DNA from 2 places in the Clostridium sp. LXY-7 genome. Region 2 is predicted to be linked to the other one. Evidence: a T-box and tRNA genes for the amino acid it is inferred to sense, from the RefSeq annotation. Region 2 holds a T-box; the other holds one or more tRNA genes.
What was found. A T-box is a leader RNA that pairs with one kind of tRNA and senses whether it is charged. The one in region 2 lies ahead of argS (arginine--tRNA ligase), so its partner is inferred to be a tRNA-Arg.
Positions count from the first base shown of each region.

Region 1: it encodes a tRNA-Arg, which carries the amino acid that the T-box ahead of argS (arginine--tRNA ligase) is inferred to sense. The anticodon was not compared.

Region 1 covers NZ_JBLLJL010000011.1:9,474-18,029, reverse strand. Annotated here, with positions in the region: gene dnaX (DNA polymerase III subunit gamma/tau) at 1-1,307, opposite strand, end outside; RNA gene ffs (signal recognition particle sRNA large type) at 1,448-1,713, opposite strand; tRNA gene ACI48Q_RS20505 (tRNA-Ser) at 1,717-1,806, opposite strand; gene lgt (prolipoprotein diacylglyceryl transferase) at 2,038-2,808, opposite strand; gene ACI48Q_RS20495 ((2Fe-2S)-binding protein) at 2,849-3,055, opposite strand; gene tadA (tRNA adenosine(34) deaminase TadA) at 3,045-3,509, opposite strand; tRNA gene ACI48Q_RS20485 (tRNA-Arg) at 3,579-3,655, opposite strand; gene ACI48Q_RS20480 (pyruvate carboxylase subunit B) at 3,921-5,309, shown strand; gene ACI48Q_RS20475 (phosphatidylserine decarboxylase) at 5,407-6,294, shown strand; gene ACI48Q_RS20470 (methyl-accepting chemotaxis protein) at 6,320-8,556, opposite strand, start outside.
Region 2 covers NZ_JBLLJL010000004.1:393,500-402,055, forward strand. Annotated here, with positions in the region: gene ACI48Q_RS15080 (flavodoxin) at 1-153, shown strand, start outside; gene ACI48Q_RS15085 (DUF3793 family protein) at 168-803, shown strand; gene ACI48Q_RS15090 (MFS transporter) at 1,244-2,470, shown strand; gene ACI48Q_RS15095 (HD-GYP domain-containing protein) at 2,670-4,112, shown strand; gene ACI48Q_RS15100 (Na+/H+ antiporter NhaC family protein) at 4,195-5,514, shown strand; T-box leader at 5,669-5,880, shown strand; gene argS (arginine--tRNA ligase) at 5,986-7,749, shown strand; gene ACI48Q_RS15110 (MATE family efflux transporter) at 7,931-8,556, shown strand, end outside.

The DNA.
Region 1 (8,556 bases), on a different contig from region 2:
TCTAGTGTTAATTTGCTATCCATGTTTTCAAAGTTCTCTTCACTTTTATTATAAGCTTTTTCCTGAATTTTGTTAACATCAACTTTAGTTTTAGTATCTTCCATAATGAGTGGTTTAATCTCATTAATTTGATTTTTTGTACTTTTCACTGATACTCTACCTGAAGCTATATTTTCCTCTAACTTATTCAATCTATTCAGTATAGTCTCTATAGACGTATCATATTGTATTTTACACATTTTTATTAAAGCTAACTCTAAATATATTCTTCCTTGCTTAGCTACCTTTGAAGAATTTTCTGCATCTTGAAGAATATTGATGTATCTCATTATTTCTTCTACTCTTATATTTTTACTTTGTTCTTTTATATTTTCAATATTCTCAAGGGACATATCCAGTACATCCTCTGGATTATTACTTACATTTACCATTAAAAGGTTTCTCATATGAGTAATTAAATCTCTTATTAAAAGATTTACGTCTTTACCATCATTTATTATTTTATTGACTAATTTAATAGCATCCTCAGTTCTTTTATTGATAACATTATCTACGATCTGTATTAAACTATAGTTAGTAGTTATCCCTAACATATCAATTAAGTTTTCATAAGCTACCTTATCGTCGATGGCAATTGCTTGATCTAATATAGATACGGCGTCCCTCATAGCTCCATCGCAGATTCTTGATAGTAGTCTTAAACTCTCTTCATCTATATCTTTATTTAGGCTATCTGTTATTTGTTTTAATCTATAAAAAATATCATCACTATTAATTCTCTTAAAATCAAACCTTTGACATCTAGAAAGTATAGTTATAGGTAATTTTTGTGGATCTGTAGTAGCTAAAATAAATATTACTCTACTTGGAGGCTCTTCTAATGTCTTTAGAAATGCGTTAACAGCTCCTATGGAAAGCATATGAACCTCATCTATGATGTATACCTTGTACTTAGCCTCTTGTGGTGGATATTGTACCTCTTCTATAATATCTCTAATATTATCTACGCTATTATGAGAGGCTGCATCTAATTCTGTTACATCTATTGCTGTTCCATTATTTATTTTTAAACACATTTCACATTCGTTACATGGTTCTCCATCTTGGGGATTTAAACAATTTATTGCTTTTGCTAAAATTTTGGCTGTTGAGGTTTTTCCAGTTCCTCTAGTACCGCATAATAAATATGCGTGAGCTATTCTATTACTACTTATGGCATTACGTAATGTAGTAGTTACATGTTTTTGACCAACTACATCCTTAAAGTTTCTAGGTCTCCATTCTCTATATAATGCTTTATATGCCACTCCTCTCACCTCCTTTTATAATATAATTCCTACAATATATTATATATGAAATTCTTGCTTTTCATATAGTTTTATATACTTATATCTATAATTTTATAAAAAAAAAGATGTATTTAAACATCTTTTCTGAAAATTGCAAGCCGTACACCTTGCTTCGATAGTTGATTTATATGCGTTACCTATACAGTTAACTCAAACCAGGTTTTTCCACGGCACATGGAAAATTTCACTTATCGCTGCTTCCTTCCGGACCTGACGAGGTTCATGAGTTTCCATTGCGTGGGACCCAGTTCTCAACGCCACTTATATAGGTCAGACCATACAAATCAATACCTAGGCAAGGAATTCAATCCTGCTGTAGCGGGTTGCAGGTTACAGGGCACCGCTAACTCCCCATCTAGTACGACCATGGCGGAGAAAGAGGGATTTGAACCCTCGGTAGAGTTTCCCCTACACACGCGTTCCAGGCGTGCTCCTTAAGCCACTCGGACATCTCTCCATATTAAATTTTCATGTATTACTTATTATACTATTGTTTTATATATCTTTCAAGAGGAAACTTTTAACAAAGGAACACTCAATGTTTTTATTAAAGGAAATGTTACATAGACATAGACATTGATATATTTCTAAAACAAAGCCTTCTCCTCTATGGACACTTCCCTTTGACTAAGAAAATTATTTTTTCATAATTTACCATTAAATTTTTCTAAACATCTTACTATTAAAATCATTTACAATTTTTCTTCTTACTATAAATAATTGCTATTCCTACAATCCAGATTACTATTCCAATAAAACTTATTATTTGCGCTGTTCTAAGTCCAAACATCATAAGACTATCTGTTCTAAGTCCTTCTATAAAAAATCTACCTAAAGAATATAGTCCTATATAAGTTAAAAATACTACGCCACTCTCTTTTACTTTATGCAGCATATAGAATAATATTACAAATACAATCAAGTTCCAAATGCTTTCATATAAAAATGTTGGATGATAGTATGTTCCATTAATAAGCATCCCATCTTGTATAAATTGTGGAAACTTGCTAATAAATTCAGCACTAACAGGTCCTCCATGAGCTTCTTTATTAAAAAAGTTTCCCCATCTTCCTATAGCCTGAGCTAAAATAATACATGGTACAGCTAAATCCATCAAATCCCCTAATTTAAACTTCTTTTTCTTAGCATATATATATACTACTAATACTGCTGCGATTAATCCACCATGAATAGCTAATCCACCTTGTCTTATATTAAATATATCATTCAAATTATCTTTATAATAATTATTAAATTCAAAGATTACATAGTACAGTCTAGCACCTATTATTGCTAGTGGAAATGCAATTAAGAATATATTTAAAACTTCATCATAACTTATTCCCTTTAATTTAGAAGTATATTGACTTAATAACAATGCCACTATTACTCCTGATGAAATTATTACGCCATACCACATAACATCTATACCAAATATAGTTATAGCTATTGGATCCATAAATCCCCCTCCTTACATCTAATTAAGTCCTATATATTTATTAATTATTCTTTATTAAATCTTCAATTTTGCATCTACATCTGTTTCCTTTACATCCACCACTACCACTGCCAGTAACTTTATTTACCTCTTCTACAGTTTTAGCTCCATCTTTTATAGCTTTCTTTATTGTAGCTCTAGATATTGCTTTACATATACAAACCTTTGTAAGTTTATCCATTATCTCTTCGTTTACATTATTCTCCACTTGAATTTCCTCCTCTTCTTCTACTTTTAAAAAACTCCTTTATAATACCACTACACTGTTCATCATATAACCATTTTACATTTACCCAATGATTAAAATTATAATTTTGAACCACATTTAAAACTGAACCACATGCACCTGCTTTTGGATCAAAGGTTCCAATGTATAATGTTTTAATTCTACTCTGTACTATGGCTCCTGCGCACATTGGACACGGTTCTAAAGTCACATACATATCACAATCATTCAATCTCCATGATTTAAGTTTTTTACTAGCACTTCTTATAGCTATAATTTCAGCATGATCGGTAGGATCATTAGTATCTTCCTTTATATTATGTCCCCTTGATATAATTTTATTATTTCTTACTATTATAGCTCCAACAGGGACCTCGCCTTTATTTCCTGCAATTTTTGCTTCTTGTATCGCCATACTCATAAAATACTCATTCATATTTTATACCTCTATTAAAGTTCTGAAAATGATTAAAAAAAACTTAGCAAAGCTAGGCCTTACTAAGTTTGGTGCGCACGAGAGGAGTCGAACCTCCGGCCTTCCCCTTAGGAGGGGGATGCTCTATCCTGCTGAGCTACGGGCGCAAGTCTATAATCAATATTATAATTATTTATTAGTCAATCGTCAATATCTACATAATTTAAATTTCTGAGAATATAGTTTGAATTATTTTATTTACATATTTAATTTTTATTATTTGGGGTATGTTAACAGTATTAATGTGTATTTTCGATGTTCTTTTCTTAAACTTTCTGAAAAATAAATGATTTATTGCACAATTACATTTATTTTTATGTTAAAATGTTAATATATTATTATTTTGCAACAAAAATTTCAGAGGTGATTTTAATGAAAAAAATCCATATAACCGAGACAGTACTTAGGGATGCAAACCAGTCATTAATTGCTACAAGAATGCCTTATGAGGAATTTGCACCTATTCTTAAAGAGTTAGATAATGCAGGATATTATTCGTTAGAATGTTGGGGTGGAGCAACTTTTGACTCTTGTCTAAGATATTTAAATGAAGATCCATGGGAAAGATTGAAGAATATTAAAAGCATAGTTAAGAAAACCCCTCTTCAAATGCTACTAAGAGGTCAGAATATTCTAGGATATAAGCATTATCCTGATGATGTAGTTAGAGAATTTATAAAAATGTCTGTTTACTATGGTATGGATATAATTAGAATATTTGATGCTTTAAATGACTTCGATAACATTAAGGTAGCTATGGATGAAACTATAAAGCAAGGTGCCCATGCTCAAGGCTGTATAGTTTATACTGTTAGTCCTATTCATGATGTAAATAATTATACTAATTTAGCTAAACAATTGGAAGATATGGGAGCTCATTCAATATGTATAAAAGATATGGCTGGACTTTTAATGCCTAATATAGCTTATGATTTAGTTAAAGGTATAAAAGAGACTGTAAAAATACCAGTTATCCTTCACTCTCATAGCACAAATGGTCTTGCTGAAATGACTTATTATAAGGCTGCTGAAGCTGGGGTAGATGGAATTGATTGTGCTATTTCATCATTCTCAAGCGGTACAGCTCAACCTCCAACTGAAACTATGCATCAAGCATTAACTTCAGCTGGATTTGATACTAATCTTGATATAGATAAATTAACACATATAAATGATTTCTTTAAACCTGTTAGAAATGAAGTTTTAAAATCAGGATTATTAGATCCAAAGGTATTAACTCCTCAACCAGAAGGTTTAACAAATCAAATTCCTGGTGGAATGTTATCAAATATGATTTCTCAGTTAAAAAGTCAAAACTCTATAGACAAACTTGATGCTGTTTTAGCTGAAGTTCCAAAAGTAAGGGAAGATTTAGGATATCCACCACTTGTAACTCCTATGAGTCAAATGGTAGGAACTCAAGCTACAGTAAATGTTTTAACTGGTGAAAGATACAAGATGGTATTAAAAGAAGTTAAAGCTTATTGTAAGGGAGAATACGGTAAAGCTCCTGGTAAGATTAATGAAGAAGTTCTAAAGAAAGCTCTTGGTAACGATACTCCTATTACTGGAAGATTTGCAGATAGCTTAGAGCCTGCATTCAAAAAAACCAAAGAAATTCTAAAGGATACTATCACAAGAGATGAAGATATTCTTTCTTATTTAGCTTTCCCTCAAATAGCTGAGGATTTCTTCAAAAATAGAAGTGAAAAACCATCTAATGATGATATGAGAAAACTTAATAATAGCGATGTAATATAGATATATATAGAAGTTCACCACATCTGTGGTGAACTTTTTTAATATATAATGTGTTATAATAATAATATATTATTATATTAACTTTTAGGAGGAAAAAATGATAAAGTATTTCAATCGACAGAATGGAACTCATGAAGTAGAAAATATAGCTGGTGGTAAAGTTATTGGAGCTATCTATAATACATCTTTAGGAAAAGGATTATTAAATCTTATAATTAAAAGGAAAATACTTTCTACTTTATATGGAAAACTTTGTGATACTTCTATCAGTAGATTATTTATTAAAAAATTTGTGAAAAATTTCAACATAGATATAAATCAGTTTGAGAAAGAATTAACTGAATACTCTTCTTTTAATGATTTTTTCTATAGAAAACTAAAGCATAATGGCCGAAATATATGTTATGAGAAAACTAATTTAATATCTCCCTGCGATAGTAAGTTATTAGCTATAGAAAATATAGATGAAAATTCAACCTTTAAAGTTAAAGGCTTTGAATATAAATTAGAAGATCTAATCAATAATAAAGAGTTATCAAATGATTATAAAAATGGATGTTGCTTAATTTTCAGACTCTGTCCTACCGACTACCATAGATTTCATTTTATAGACTCTGGATTTTGTTATAAAACTCATTATATTAAAGGAAGTTATTTTTCAGTAAATCCAATTGCCCTATCACAGATAGGTAAGATATTTTGTGAAAATAAACGTGAATATAGTGTTTTTAAAAGTGATAATTTTGATGCTGTATTATATGTGGAAATTGGAGCTACTTTTGTAGGTTCTATAATTCAAACTTATGAAGAGAATCATCCTATAAATAGAGGTGATGAAAAGGGCTTCTTTAAGTTTGGTGGCTCTACAGTAATGCTATTTTTTAAAAAGGATATTATAAAAATAGATGATGATATAATTATTAATAGTAACAATGGAATAGAGTCCTCTGTACGTTTAGGCGAAAAAATAGGAGTGAGAATCTAAATTCTCACTCCTTATTTTATTCCTATCACAATTTAAATTTATTTATAATATTATCAAGCTCCTGAGCTGTTCCATTGCTCTCCTCTACTGAATTCTTTATTTCACTAATATTAGTAGCCATATTCATAGAACTTGATGTGATAATAGATACTCCTGATGCACTCTCAGACATAGTTATCGCTACGCCATCTAACGCTGAAACTATGCTATCTATATTATCCCTTAATATCTTAGCTTCCTCATTAAATTCATTCATAAACTCATTAAATTTATAGGCATCAGCTTCATATTGTTTTCCATTAGCTATAGTTCCATCATAATCTTTTATTACTTGCTTTTCCATAAAATCTATCATTTTTTGTGCATTTAATGCCAAATTATTTACAGAAGTGTCAACTACCTTAACAATATTTTGAATCCCACCAGCTGTTTTTCCCGATTCTTCTGCTAACTTTCTTACTTCATCAGCAACTACAGCAAAACCTCTTCCAGCTTCTCCAGCCCTGGCAGCTTCTATTGCAGCATTTAGCGCTAATAGGTTGGTTTGATTAGTTATCTTTAATATTGAATCGGCTAACTTATGAATTTCCTTAACTTCTTTAGAACTATTAATTGCTGATTCTAGTTCAATTTTAACAGTTCCATATATATCTTCAGCTTGTTCTTTTGATTGTAAGGAATACTCCTTTATACTTTGAGCCCTTGTTAATATTCCCTCCGTAATTTTATATCCATTAGATGCCTCATCAGCTATTTTACTAACACTAGTTATCATATTATTTGAAGATGCAGCAATTTCTTCAGACGTAGCCGCTGTTTCTTCAATCCCTGCACTTATGCTCTCAGTTTCTATTAAAGCCTCATCAGCTTTAACCTTTAATAGTTCAGTAGCATTATTTACTACATATGCATTATCCTTAACCTTGCTAGTAGTGCTAACTACCTTACTTACAACATCTCTTAACTTCATTCTCATTGAACGTATATCATTATATATTAAACCTATCTCATCTTTAGATTTAATAGAGGACTTAAAATCATCTGTTAAATCTAAATTAGATGTTTTATCAACTAGTTTTGCTACTACAGATATAGGTCTAACAAATGCATTAGATATTATTAAAATTATTATTCCTTGTAAAACTATCATTCCTATTGCTATTATAGCAATTCTCATTGCCATAGCATCTACAGGTGTCCTCATCTCATCTGCATCTGCATCTATGACTAACAACCAATTTGTTTTAGGAAGTACTCCATAAGATGATATGAAATCTTTATTATTATATTTGTGATCAATTACATCAATATCAACCTTACTTCCTTTTGAAACTTTTTCTGAAATATCTTTTATAGATTCAACTTCGATAACATTTCCTATATTTTTCTTTTCGGGATGATAGATAAGTACACCTTGCCTATCTATTAAATACGCATAACTACTTTCTATATCTCCTATTTTTATATTTTCTAAATATTTTGAAAAACTTTCTGTGTATACATGTAATGTCACATATCCAATACAAGCTCCATAATTAGATGAATCTAAAACAGGATATGTAAATACTACTACACTCTTTCCTTGGTCTAGTGACCACATAGTATTGCTCATATCTGGAGTTCCTGATGAACTTACTGAATGATAAGATTTCTCCGATTCACTACTACCAATAAATGAAGGTTCACTATCTGACAATATGTTTCCCTCTCTATCCACAAGAGATATTCTATCAACATGAGCATTACTATTTACATATTCACTGAAGAATTCATTATTTAAATCTATATTGCTTTTATTATTAAGTATTATTTGAGGATCTTCATTTTTGCTATTTTTTAAGATGTCAAATACTTGCTTTGAATTTGAAAGCGCATATGCTTCATTAGTAGTTTTTTCTATCATAGTTGAGATTGTCTCTAATGATCTAGTTGTTACAGATTTCATCTCTCCCTTGCTTTGATTAGATATTATCTTTTCAGCATTACTATATGACAAAATAGTTGTTATACTCATGCTTATTGTTGTCAATACCAATATGCTTAATAATAGCTTGTACTTTATAGACATCCCCTCTATATTTAATTTTGAGTTGTCTTTCTTTAATACATCTTTAAAATTACTAAAGCTAAACTTTATTTTCTTACTTCTCTCCTTTTTATTATCTGATTTTCTTCTTAACTTTTTTAACTTCTCACTTATCTTTCCATTGTTTTTCAACATTTTTTCCTTAATGTGAGATATTTTAATTATCTTTTTATTTT
Region 2 (8,556 bases):
TGGGGAGATGGTAAATGGATGAGAGACTGGGAAGAGAGAATGACTTCTTATGGATGCGATTTAGTAGATGATGGTCTCATAACTGCCAATGAGCCAGAAGGTGAAGCAGTAGAAGAATGTATAGAATTTGGAAGAAAGATTGCGAAGCTATAAAGTAGTTAGAGATAATGAAGCATATAGATTTTTATAATAAATTAAATTCTATGGAAGATAAAGAATATATAGAAAAATTTTTACTGTATACTATATCTCCAATCATAGCAGGTTTAAAACCAGCATCAACTATAACACTTAAGAAAAATAGTGAAAAATTATATGATAAATGGATTAGATTCGGAAGAGATTTCATAGAAAAGATTAATTTAAATTTTATTGAGTTGAGAGAAAATCACGAGGCTATGGTAATCATGGTATATGATAAGAAGTTACTTGAAGAATGTATTTTTGAAGAAGATAGTAATAAATTTTTATCTGAATTAGGGTACTCTCAAGGAGAGATTGAAGAATATCTAATAAATCTAAAAATAAGGTATGGATTATATCATTGTCCCCATGAACTTGGTTTATTTTTAGGAATACCAATTAAAGATGTTAAAGATTTTATGGAGTGTTCAGAAAAAAAGTGTTTACTTTGTGGATATTGGAAAGTATACAATGATTTTGATAATGCTCAAAAAATATTTAATAGTATTAATAAAATTAAAGATTATGCTATGGATAATATAATAAAAGGAAATAAATCTAAAGATTTAACTCAAAGTATAAAAAGCTTTTTCTATTATCCTAAAGAAGCAACTTCATAAATTATAAATATTTAATCTAAAAAAGCTAGATGCAAAACATCTAGCTTTTTTAGATTAAATAATTGAGTGAATTGCATATTTTTTAAATGTTGATTTTACTATATTTTATTAATCCAAAAATGAACGTTTACCCCAAATGTTAAATTTATATAGTGCTACCAAATACAAACCAACGAGGTGAACACTATGTATATTTGACAAGAATGCTTTCTATTCTTTAATGAAATAATAAAATATCAACCAAAGACTAAATTAGAGTTAATATTATCAGAAAGTAGTTTTAAGAGCAAAAGGTAGTGAAATAGTTCATGGTAGTGATGTTGCCATAGAATTGTTTGATAAGTTTTTAAAAGATTATGAAAGCAATACATTTACAGTTAACAATATAGGAAAAGAATATGTTTATGTGCGTAGATATAATACAGTTGGGAGGGGAGAATGTGAGAAAATATAAAGGAAATCAAGCTCAAATATTTATAAGGATAACTTTCATAACTGCATTGCTATTTTCCGTAGCACTTACGGCGCACCTTACTTATTACACTGTAGTAGCGGGACTAACTCCATTGCAGTTAGTTCTTATAGGAACTGCTTTAGAAGCAACAGTTTTTATATTTGAAATACCAACAGGTATAGTTGCAGACATGAAAAGCAGAAAATTATCAGTGATAATAGGTTTTTTATTAATTGGAATAGGATTCATAATAGAAAGCTATAGCCCAAGGTTTTTAAATATAATTATTGCGCAATTTGTTTGGGGAATAGGCCATACATTTATAAGTGGAGCACTTCAAGCATGGATAAGTGATGAGGTTGGAGAAAACAAAAGTAGTAAATTATTTATAAAAGGTAATAAGTATGAAAAAATAGGAGAATTAATAGGAATACCAATCTCAATTGCAGTTTCATATGTGTCTATATCTTTGACAATAGGGTTATCAGGAATATGTTTTGTTGTACTATCTTTATACTTAATATTTTATATGGAAGAGAGAGGATTTAAACCAGCTATAGTAGAGAAGGGCGATTATAGATTCAGAAATATGTTTTTAACAGTAATTAGATCAAAGGATTTAATTACTAAAGATAAATTAGCATACTTGCTTATAGTAGGAGCATTATTTTTAGGGCTATATAGTGAAGGCTTGGATAGATTATGGAACCCATATTTAATAAATGAGTTTAACTTACCTAATATAATTAGTGTTACTATGTTTTTTGGCGTGTTAAGATTATTATTTATAATTATAAATATAGTTACTATAAATATATTTGAATATAAAAAAATACATGAAAATAAGGTACAAATATTATATTTTTTGTGTGTAGCTATTATATTCATAGCAATAGGATTAATAGGTCTTTCTAGAGTAGAGAATTTATATTTAGCTATAGCTATTTTATGTTTAATAAATGCTTCAAGAAATATTATTTACCCATTATACGATATAATGTTAAATTCATGCATAAAAGATTCAAGTATAAGAGCCACCATGTTTTCTATAAGAGGACAAGTTGATTCTATAGGGCAAACAGCTACAGGACCAATTATAGGGTTAATTGGGAGTAGATTTTCAATAAGAATAGCATTTATTGCATGTAGTATGTTACTATTGCCAGCTGTATACATTTTTAAATTAATAAAAAATAAATTGAAGAATAGCTGATAGATTATAGAAGATTTGCACATGAAAAAGATTTTGGAAAGTTAAATAAGGAAGATAAAAATATAGTAGATTGGGCAATGTAGTCAACTGGAACATTAGACTCTATACTTTAAGAAGCATGAAAATTATGATATACTTCATAATAAAAACAAATTATTAGGTAGTATTTAGGTATAGGTGTCTTATGGGGGGTTTAGTTTTGTTTACAGATGTAGGTGAACTTTATAAAAAGCAAAAAGAGTTAGAGTATCAGGGGACTATATTGAGAACTATAATAGATACTTTGCCAGAGTTTATCTTCTATAAGGATAATAAATGTAGATATTTGGGGTATAACAAAAAATGGAAAGATTATTATAGTGAGATGGGCTTTGAAAACATATTAGGAAAAACGGATTTAGAAATTGGAGTGTCTGAGGAATTAGCTTTAGATTTTATTAAAAAAGATAAGGAAGTTATGGAAAGTGGTAAACCACAATACATAGAGAGAAAATATATAGGGTCAGATAAAGAGATAAAATTTGAAGAATGTATAAAGGTACCTGTAATTAATGAAAAAGGTGAAACCTTAGGTATAGTTGGATTGGCTAGAGATGTTACTGAGCAAAGAAAAATGGAGGAAACTCTAAAATATTTAAGTTATGTAGATATTTTAACAGGTTTAAATAATAGAACTTCCTTTGAAATAAGATTAAAAGAGCTTAATAAAGAAGAAAATCTTCCTTTAGGAGTTATAATGGGGGATGTAAATGGATTAAAAATTGTTAATGATACCTTTGGACATTTAGAGGGAGATAGACTATTAAAGGATATTTCCAATGTTATAAAAATAGTTCTAAAGGAATCAGGACATGCCTTTAGATGGGGTGGAGATGAATTTGTAATCTTAATACCTAATGCTAATAAAGAAAGATGCGAAGAAATTAAAAGAGAGATTATAGAAATGTGTAAAGCTCATAGTTTTAATTTAATTGAACTTAGTATTTCACTAGGAAGTTCAGTTAAGGGACGGATAGAAGACAATATAGATATAAGTTTAAGAGAAGCAGAAGAGCACCTATATAGACAAAAGCTTTTGGAAGAAAGAAGTGTTAGAAGTTCTATAGTTTTTTCACTACAAAAGTCTTTAGAAGAAAAAAATATGGAAACAGAAAAGCATACTGAGAGATTAATTAATTATGCTTTACAAATAGGAAGAACACTAAAGCTTTCTATGGATGAATTATATGAACTAGAGCTAGTAACTAAGCTACATGATATAGGAAAGATAGGAATTAGTGAAGAAATATTATTAAAACCGGGAAAATTAACGGATAAAGAATTTACCACTATGAAAACACATACAGAAAAAGGTTATAGAATACTAAAAACATCTCCAGAGCTAGCTCATATATCTAAAGGTGTATTAAGTCATCATGAAAGATGGGATGGAAAGGGATACCCATTAGGACTTAAGGGTGAAGAGATACCATTAGCTGCAAGAATAGTGAATTTAGTAGATTCTTACGATGCTATGACTCATGATAGAGTATATAGTAAAGCAAGAACCAAAGAGGATTCAATTAGGGAGATTAGGAGATGCAAAGGGACACAATTTGACCCATGTCTAACAGATATATTTTTGAGTATACTTGAGAAGTAAATATAGAAAACATAAGATAAAAATAATATTGTAAGACATAGAAATGATATTATATAGAAAGCAAAGGAGTTAGAGAACCATTATGAAAGACCAAATTAAAAAGGGAAATGCCCTAGCCCTACTTCCACTGGGTATATTTTTGTTACTATTTCTTGGTACAGGCCTAGTAACTAGAGATTTTTATAAAATGCCTGTACTTGTAGCATTTATAATAGCGGCAGGCTGTGGATTTATTTTAAATAGAAAAGAGAGCTTTTCAAATAAGATAGAGATATTTTGTAAAGGTGCAGGTAATTCTAACATTATATTAATGTGTATGATTTTTATATTGGCAGGAGCTTTTGGAAATGTAGCCAAGGAAATGGGAGCAGTAGAATCTACAGTAAATTTAAGTTTATCATTATTGCCACCTAATCTTTTAATTGGAGGACTATTCATTATAGCGTGTTTTATATCTATATCAATGGGGACTTCTGTAGGTACAATTACTGCATTAGCGCCTATAGGAGTTGGAATTGCACAAAAGACAGGAATACCTGTGGCATTAGTTATAGGAGCTATAGTAGGTGGTGGAATGTTTGGAGATAATTTATCCATGATTTCTGATACTACCATTGCAGCAGTGAGAACTCAGGGATGTGAATTAAGAGACAAATTTAAGGTCAACTTCTTGATAGTTCTTCCAGCAGCTATAATTGCTATAATAATACTAACAATAATCACTGCCAAATATAAGGTGGATATATCAGGAGTATATGCCTATGAAATAATTAAAATATTGCCTTATATATTTATATTAATAGGTGCTTTGATGGGTATAAATGTATTTTTACTTCTTGGTGGAGGGATTATATTTACCTCAACCATTGGTATATTTACAGGAGCTTTTGACTTCTTTGGTGCAGCGAATGCAGCAGCTCAAGGCATGATGGGTATGGAGGATTTAGCTATGTTATCCATAGTGGTAGGTGGTACCCTAGAACTTATTAAATTTAATGGAGGAATAGATTTTCTTCTTAACTTTATTACTTCTAAGATTAAGACTAAGAAAGGGGCAGAACTTGGCATTGCAGGTTTAGTGAGTATTATTGATCTGTGCACTGCAAATAATACTATAGCTATAGTGATGGCTGGCCCTCTTGCAAAAAATATAGGTGATAAATATGAAATTGATTCTAGAAGAATAGCAAGTATATTAGATATATTTGCCTCTTGTGTACAAGGGCTTATTCCCTACGGAGCACAATTATTATCAGCAGCTGGATTAGCTGCTATATCGCCAATAGAAATATTGAAATATGTGCATTATCCAATGCTTATGGGCATATTTGGACTGATAGCTATAGCTACTGGCTTTCCAAGACTTAAAATGGAATCTATTGGAGAGAGGGCTATAAAGTAGTAGATCTGTCCTATGAATGTACATTATTTGACGAATTAATTGTTAAAGGAAAAAGAATATTTAACGGAGATAAGGATAAGAATAAAAAGACTAGAGGGTAATAGATATTGACAAATCTGAGATGGTTACATATAATGTTAATAATTGATAAAATGAAAATTCTATGAAAAGAAGAGTATCCTTTGAGTTTTCTTACAGCGAGCAAGAGTAGAGTGGAAGTCTTGCAAGAAAAGCATTGGAGAAGAGGAACTTTGAGAATCTACCCGAGCTATTGAGTAAGGGCTAGACGTTAACTACGTTAAAGTTTTGAGTGGACTTTTAATAAGTCAATTTGAGTGGTACCGCGGAATTATATCCGTCTCTTATTATTTAAGAGACGGATTTTTATTATTTCAGAGATTTTAAAGAGCAAATAGTCATTTTATCTCAGATACCGAAGGTGATATATTAAATTTGTAGGAGGTTATGTATATGGAAAAATTGATAAACTTGTTAAGTAGCACAATTCAAGATAAATTTGAAAAGTGTGGATATGATAGAGAATATGGTAATGTTAGCGTATCAAATCGTCCAGATTTATGTCAATTTCAATGTAATGGAGCATTACCAGCAGCTAAAAAATATAAAAAGGCACCAATAGCCATAGCAAATCATGTATTAGAAGAGTTAAAATTAGAAGAAATATTTGAAAAAGTAGAAGTAGCACCACCAGGATTTATAAATATGACAGTTAAAGATAGCTTTATTGCTAAATATATAAGTAATATGTATGAAGATGTGAAGTTAGGTTGTTCAGAGGCTGAAAACCCAATGACTATAGTGGTGGACTATGGTGGAGCTAATATAGCTAAACCACTTCATGTAGGTCATTTACGTGCAGCAATCATAGGAGAGAGTATAAAGAGAATTTCTAGATTCTTAGGTCATAAGGTAATTGGTGATGTTCATCTAGGTGACTGGGGATTGCAAATAGGTATGGTTATTTCAGAAGTAAATAGAAGACAACCAGAACTTCCTTACTTTGATGATAGTTTTACTGGAGCATATCCAGAGGAAGCTCCATTCACCATTGATGAATTAGAAGAGATATATCCAGCAGCAAGTGCTCTTGCAAAGAGAGATGAAGCTGCAATGGAGGAAGCTAAGAAGGTTACAGTAGAACTTCAGAATGGAAAAAGAGGATATAGAGCTCTTTGGAAGCATATAGTTAATGTATCTGTAGCTGACTTGAAGAAAAACTATGGAAATTTAAACGTAGAATTTGATTTGTGGAAAGGTGAAAGTGACTGTCAAGAGTATATTGAGCCACTGGTAGATTATTTAAATAAGGGGAACTACACTTATAGAAGTGAAGGTGCATTAGTAGTAGATGTAGAAAAAGAAACAGATAAGGCGCAGATTCCTCCAATTATAATATTGAAATCAGATGGAGCAGCTCTTTATGGTACAACAGATTTAGCAACTATATGGCAAAGAATTGAAGACTATAAACCACAAGAAATAGTATATGTAGTTGATAAAAGACAAGGACTTCACTTTGATCAAGTATTTAGATGTGCGAAGAAGACTAAAATTACAGGAGAAGATGTAAATCTTCAATTTATAGGCTTTGGAACTATGAATGGTAAGGATGGAAAACCATTTAAAACAAGAGATGGCGGAGTAATGAGACTCCAAGATTTAATAGCTATTATTAAAGATAATGTAAGAGATAAACTAAAAGATAATGAAGCGATAAGCAATGAAGAGAGAGAAGAGATAGCAAGAAAAGTTGGATTGGCAGCTTTAAAATATGGTGATTTATCAAATATAGTGACTAAGGATTATATATTTGATATGGAAAAATTCTCATCCTTTGAGGGAAATACAGGACCATATATTCTATATACAATGGTTAGGATTAAATCAATACTTAAGAAGGCTAAAGAGGAACTTGGAGAATATAATAAGAGTATAATAAGTCCAAATAGTCAAGTAGAAAGAGATTTAATGCTAGCATTATCTAAGTTTAATGATATAGTAGAGATAAGCTTTAAAGAAAAAGCTCCTAATAAGTTATGTGAATATATTTATGATGTTTCAAACATGTTTAATAGATTCTACCATGAGAACAAGATATTAGCTGAAGAGAGTACAGAAAAGAAAATTTCGTGGTTAAATTTAATTACTTTAACTCTAAAAGTATTAGAAACATCTCTAGATTTATTAGGAATGGAATGCCCAGATAGGATGTAATATATGAAGGTACTGTTTAGCGCAGTGCCTTTGTTTATTATATATTTATAGAAGGTTATTACTTTATTAATAATGGTAAGAATTTTTATGTTAATAAATACCGTTTAATATAGTATCATGTTATATTGTAGCAATAATATATGTTTAATAATTAGAAATGAAATTTGAGGGGGAGGATATTGTGTCGAATGTTTCCACGGACTTAGGGAAAGAAAATATAGGGAAATTATTATTTAAATTAGCTACCCCAGCAATAATAGCACAACTAGTTAATGTATTATATAACATTGTAGATAGGATATTTATTGGAAGAATGCCAAATGGAGAAGTTGCTATGGCCGGCGTAGGAGTGGCGTTTCCAATCATTATGATAATTTCAGCTTTCAGTGCACTTATAGGTATGGGGGGAGCTCCATTATGTGCTATGAAAATGGGAGAAAAGGATAATGATGGCGCAGAGAGAATAATAAGCAATAGCTTTTCTATGTTAATAATAATAGGTGTAATCCTAACTATTGTATTTTTAATATTTAAAGAGCCAATTTTATGGGCTTTTGGAGCTAGTAATGCTACCATTGGATATGCAAATGATTATTTAACACTTTATGTTATAGGAACAGTGTTTGTTCAAATAGCTCTAGGAATGAATCCATTCATAAATACACAAGGTTTTGCTAAAATGGGTATGTTTACTGTAATGATAGGGGCAGTAATAAATATTGTTCTTGACCCTATACTTATATTTGGCTTTGATATGGGGGTTAAAGGAGCAGCCTTAGCAACCATAACTGCTCAAATGGTTTCAGC